DNA from 2 places in the Dorea sp. 210702-DFI.3.125 genome. Region 2 is predicted to be linked to the other one. Evidence: predicted binding sites of a transcription regulator. Region 2 holds the regulator's gene; the other holds the start of a gene.
What was found. Region 2 encodes Rex, which represses fermentation and respiration genes when NADH is low (regulators of the CRP and FNR family bind a similar motif). Its sites were predicted from a motif close to ATTGTTAANTANTTAACAAT; they were not measured.
Positions count from the first base shown of each region.

Region 1: the regulator Rex is predicted to act here: its motif matches at 1,289-1,308, upstream of pckA (phosphoenolpyruvate carboxykinase (ATP)).

Region 1 covers NZ_JAJCNF010000025.1:16,720-19,905, forward strand. Annotated here, with positions in the region: gene pckA (phosphoenolpyruvate carboxykinase (ATP)) at 1-1,189, opposite strand, end outside; gene LI164_RS11680 (ABC transporter ATP-binding protein) at 1,339-3,186, opposite strand, start outside.
Region 2 covers NZ_JAJCNF010000001.1:70,989-74,174, reverse strand. Annotated here, with positions in the region: gene alr (alanine racemase) at 1-31, opposite strand, end outside; gene LI164_RS00330 (NAD(P)H-hydrate dehydratase) at 35-1,549, opposite strand; gene LI164_RS00325 (redox-sensing transcriptional repressor Rex) at 1,630-2,271, opposite strand; gene LI164_RS00320 (ABC-F family ATP-binding cassette domain-containing protein) at 2,474-3,186, shown strand, end outside.

The DNA of each region.
Region 1 (3,186 bases), on a different contig from region 2:
GTGTAGGCTCTGTGATTCCACGCTCTGTTCCTGCAAGTTTTGCTGTAAATCCTGACAGGAAGTAGTACTGTGTCTGCTCTGGTGTCAGTACAGATACTGGAGGAAGTACTCCGAATGCGTCTGCTGACAGGAAGATGACGTTCTTAGCTGCAGGTGCAGAAGAAATCGGGCGGACAATGTTCTCGATATGCTGAATTGGGTAAGATACACGAGTGTTCTCTGTTACGCTCTTATCAGCAAAATCAATCTTTCCTTCAGCGTCAAGTGTTACGTTCTCAAGAAGAGCATTACGCTTGATCGCATTGTAGATATCTGGCTCAGACTCTTTATCAAGGTTGATAACCTTAGCGTAGCATCCACCCTCGAAGTTGAATACTCCGTTGTCATCCCAACCGTGCTCGTCGTCACCAATCAGAAGACGTTTCGGGTCTGTGGAAAGTGTTGTCTTACCTGTTCCGGAAAGTCCGAAGAAGATTGCTGTGTTCTCACCGTTCTTATCTGTGTTAGCTGAGCAGTGCATAGCAGCGATGCCCTTCAGTGGAAGGAAGTAATTCATCATAGAGAACAGTCCTTTTTTCATCTCTCCGCCATACCATGTGTTTACGATAACCTGCTCTTTGCTTGTGATGTTGAATAATACAGCTGTCTCTGAATTTAAGCCTAACTCTTTGTAGTTTTCAACTTTAGCTTTAGAAGCATTATATACAACGAAATCTGGCTCGAAATCTTTAAGTTCCTCCTCAGTTGGCTGAATGAACATATTTGTAACGAAATGAGCCTGCCAAGCTACTTCTACGATAAAACGAATTGCCATACGGGTATCTTTGTTAGCACCGCAGAATGCATCTACAACATAAAGCTTTTTGTTGGAGAGTTCTTTGATCGCAAGATCCTTTACAGCGTTCCATGTCTCTTCAGAAGCTGGATGATTGTCATTCTTGTACTCATCAGATGTCCACCATACTGTGTCTTTTGAATTCTCGTCCATAACAATAAATTTGTCTTTAGGAGAACGTCCTGTATAGATGCCTGTCATTACATTTACTGCACCGAGCTCACTGACCTGTCCTTTTTCGTAACCTTCAAGTTCAGGTTTTGTCTCCTCCTCAAATAATAACTCGTAGGAAGGGTTATACACGATTTCTGTAGTTCCAGTAATACCATACTTGCTTAAATTGATTTCTGCCATCTTAAACCAAACCTCTTTTCTTAAATGTAATAAGGGAAATGGTCGATAGCTGGAACATTTCCCCCATTCATATTTAATTATACATTATTAATTTCCAAAATCAATAAATTTTTAACAAATTCCTCCGGTGCAAAATTACCAATTTTTTCCTAGGAAAGTTCCAATTTTCCGGTATAAAGCTGATAATAGGTTCCTTTTTGCCGAATCAGGTCATCGTGATCACCGCGTTCGATGATCCGACCGTGATCCAGGACGATAATTGCGTTACTGTTGCGAATTGTGGACAGTCTGTGTGCGATAACAAATACGGTACGCCCCTTCATCAGATTGTCCATACCTTTCTGTACGATACTCTCGGTACGGGTATCAATACTTGATGTTGCCTCGTCCAGAATCAGTACCGGTGGATCGGCAACAGCGGCTCTTGCAATAGACAGAAGCTGTCTTTGTCCCTGGGACAATTCCTCGCCGTCACCGCTTAGTAATGTATCGTAACCATTTGGCAGCATCTGGATGAACTGGTCCGCGTGAGCAAGTTTTGCAGCATTGTAGATTTCTTCGTCAGTGGCATTCAGTTTACCGTAACGGATATTGTCTTTGATCGTTCCGGTGAACAAATGTGTATCCTGAAGAACGATTCCGAGGGAACGGCGCAAGTCATCTTTTCTGATTTTTGTAATGTCGATGCCGTCATAAAGGATCTCACCGCTTTGAATGTCGTAGAAACGATTGATCAGGTTGGTGATCGTTGTCTTGCCGGCGCCCGTAGATCCTACGAATGCCAGCTTCTGGCCAGGTTTGGCAAAGAGGCTGATATCATGAAGAATAATTTTGTCTTCATCGTATCCAAATGTCACATCTTTGAATCTTACATCTCCGGTCAGTTCAGTATAAGTCACAGCACCATTTTCGTCAGCAGGCTTTTTCCATGCCCACATACCGGTACGTTCTGTGCATTCAGTAATCGTTCCATTCTCATCTTTTTTTGCATTGACCAGTGTGACAGAACCGGTATCCTGTTCCGGTTCTTCGTCAATGAGCTTAAAGATACGTTCTGCTCCTGCAAGTGCCATGACGATGGAATTGAACTGCTGTGCGACCTGCATGAATGGCTGGGTAAAGCTCTTTGTAAACTGCAGGTAAGAAGCGATGACACCGATGGTAATACCGCCCACACCAGTAACTGAAAGCAGTCCGCCGAGAACTGCAGTCAGTACGAACTGGAGGTTTCCGATGTTTCCGATGACCGGTCCCATCATATTTGCATATTTGTTTGCATTTGCAGCGCACTCGAACAATGCGTCATTTAGTTCATCGAACTCTTTTTCTGAAATTTCTTCGTGATTGAAGACTTTGATGACACGCTGCCCGTTCATACGCTCTTCAATAAATCCAGTCACATCTGCCAGTGCCATCTGCTGACGGATGAAATATTTTCCACTGTTTGCGCCGATAGCCTTTGTTGCAGAGATCAGAACCCCGATGATGAGTACTGCAAGAACGGTAAGAAGCGGGCTTAGCACGAGCATGGAGATAAATGTTACGACGATAGTGAAAAATGACATCAGTGCCTGTGGGATAGCCTGGCTGATCATCTGTCTTAATGTATCAGTATCGTTCGTGTAAAGGCTCATGATAGATCCGTTCGTGTTCTGGTCAAAGTAGCGGATCGGCAGTGTCTGCATGTGCTCAAACATATCGTCGCGCACTTTTTTTAACACGCCCTGTCCAATGTATACCATCATTCTTGTATAGGTAAATGTTGCAATTACTCCGATCAGGAAAATGGTTCCAAGAACCATCAGTGCCTGGTAAAGCTCGGTGTAGTTCGGATTTTTTTGCCCAATCAGCGGAATGATGAAATCATCCAGCAGATATTTCAGGGACAGAGATACCGAGATAGAAGCAACCGCACTCAGAAGGATGCAGATGAATACCATGATAAAACGGTACTTGTACAGGTCCATAATATATTTGAGGAGACGTTTTCCAGTAGC
Region 2 (3,186 bases):
CTCGTTCACATACTCTGCTGTATTGTTTCATAATCTAGTTTTCCTCCTGTATCGTCATGGCTGTTCCTGCCTTTTGTGCAAGTTCCCTTGCGAGAAGACTGTATGCGCCTTGTTCCTTCTCTATAATCTCACCAGCTCTTCCGTGAATATAAACACCGAGAAGCGCTGCTTCCCATTCAGAAAGTCCCTGTGCGAGATACGATGCGATAATGCCTGCCAGCACATCCCCGGATCCGGCTTTTGCCATAGCCGCACAGCCGGATAGATTTACCGCTACCCGCTCTCTCGGCTTTGCAATGGTTGTTCTGGAATCCTTCAGTACACAGGTAACGTCATATTCTTTAACAAATGTACGAAGTGCTACAATACGATCTTTTTTTACTTCAGCAATCTTCAAACCGCTGATCCGTTCAAATTCTTTCATGTGCGGTGTAAAGATAAAATGTTCACAATCTGCACCACACAGATAATCCATATGTTCAGACAAAATATTAAGTCCGTCTGCATCTATGACACACGGTTTCTTTGTATATGCAATGGTTTCTTTTAAAATCTTCCTTGCAGTCTTCTTTGTTCCAAGTCCGGAACCTATAGCTACGACATCTGCCCAGTCGATCAAGCGATGTAGTTCATTGACATCATATTTTTCATAAGTTGTAATGATCGCTTCCGGGATCTGGCTCTGTAAGATCACGAGATTCTCTTTAGCAGTATAGATCTGCACCAGCCCGGTACCTGTCCTGTAAGCTGCAAGTGCGCCAAGATATGCAGCACCTGACATACCTTTGCTTCCGGTGATCATAAGAAGCTTTCCGTAAGTTCCTTTATTGGAGTCCGCATTTCGTTTCGGAAGAAGTGCTGCATAATCACTGCCCTCCAGTGTACAAACTGTTTCCTCATCTCTTTCCAGTGGAAGTGATACAATTCCGATATCCTCGGATACACAGATTCCTGCATAACTTCTTCCCGGATCAAGTACAAGACCAACTTTCGTCTCCTGAATTGTCACAGTATAGTCTGCACGCACTGCAGTTCCTAATACATTTCCTGTAGTTGCGCAAATTCCGGAAGGAATATCCACGGACATACGGACTGCATCAGACTGATTCACACACTCTATAATCTGTGCATATCTGCCTCCAACCTCCCGGCAAAGTCCAACTCCAAAAATTGCATCGATAATTAAAGTATACGGTTCACTTTCAAATGCTTCTTGCTCAAACCGCTCCTTAAACTGTGCTCCTGTATTTTTCAACTGTTCTATCTGATGGGCAGTCTCTGGTGTGCAGTGATCTCTGTTTCCGACCAGAACTGCTGTTACGTCACACCCTTCCCATGCAAACATTCTGGCAATCGCAAAGCCGTCCCCGCCATTATTTCCAGAACCACAGAGGACACATATTTTATTTAAATTAATTTTCCAGTCTTTAATGTGATCTACACATGCTCTGGCAGCCCGTTCCATAAGTTCCAGGGACGGGATTTTAAGTTCATTTATCGTAAATGAATCTGCCGTTTTCATCTGTTTAGCATCTGGCAAATATCTCATAGTTTTGATTCCTCCTGATAGAAAGAAACGTGCAAAGCCAGGATGCAATCTGAACAAACCTGTCTTTACACGTTATCTCCTTAATTATGTTCTTCCTTGTAGCGGCATATATTATATGACAGCCTCATCAGACTCTCGGATAAATGTACATTCTCAACAATCACACTTTCCGGAAGATTCAGATCTGTATGTGCAAAATTCCATATTCCGTGAACATTGTGATCTGCCAGAAATTTTGCGACTTTGATTGACTCATCCTTTGGAATCGTCAATGCTGCAATATCGATACTGTTCTCATCTACAAATTTCGGAAGCTCGTCCATCATCTGAATTGGAACACCACGAACTTCTTGCCCGTCAAGCTCCGGATTGATATCAAACAATCCTTTTAAGATAAATCCCCGCTTTTCAAATGATGCATAGTTCGCAAGTGCACGCCCCAAATTACCAGCACCAATAATAATAATATTATGATCCTGTTCCAATCCAAGAATTTTTCCGATTTCTGAGTACAGATATTTTACATTATAGCCATACCCCTGTTGCCCGAATCCGCCAAAATTATTAAGATCCTGACGAATCTGGGAAGCTGTTACTTTCATTCTTTTACTAAGCTCATTGGAAGAGATTCGTTCTACTCCCTGCTCGATCAGCTCCCCAAGGTATCTATAATATCTGGGTAATCTACGGATAACTGCCTGTGAAATTCCCCTGTTTTGCATGATCCGCACCTCCTTCCTTCAAAAATTTCTACTCATTATTATAGGCAATCGTTAGTATAATGTCAAACTTTTTAGTTGTTTTTTGTAGTATTTTCGTTATAATAGTATAAGATGATGCCAAAATTATGCGGTCGCAGCGCCGGACGCAGCCCTGCGGCATCTTTATTTCTCAAAATCACAGGATTTTATCAAGGAGGATAGGATGATACTTGCATGTCACAATATCAAAAAAGCCTTTGGAGAGGAAGTAATTGTCTCCGGCGGCTCCTTTCATATAGAAGACCACGAAAAAGCAGCTCTCGTAGGACCGAACGGTGCTGGAAAGACAACACTTCTTAAGATGATCGTTGGTGAGATTCAGGCGGACGGCGGCAATGTTGTTCTGACACGCGGCAAGACGATGGGATATCTGGCACAGCATCAGGATATGAATAATGACCATACGATCTATCAAGAGGTACGCACTGCAAAAGCCGATATTCTCGACATGGAGCGGCAGATTCGTGAGATTGAACAGGAAATGAAGCATTTAAGCGGAGAACGTCTGGAAGAACGTATGAATACATACCAGCGGCTCACAGCAGCATTCGAACGTGAAAATGGATACGCCTGCGAAAGTGAAATCACTGGTGTTTTAAAAGGACTGGGATTTACAGAAGAAGAATTCGCAAAACCGGTTGCAACTTTATCCGGAGGTCAGAAAACCCGTGTTTCTCTCGGAAAACTGCTCCTCACAAAGCCAGATATTCTGCTTTTGGACGAGCCAACCAACCATTTGGATTTAAATTCCATCTCATGGCTGGAAACTTATCTTCTGAATTATCCCGGTGCAGTACTGATTGTCTCTCATGACCGGTATTTCCTGAACCGGGTTGTAACAAAAGTCGTCGAGATTGAACTTGGCAAGCTTACCAC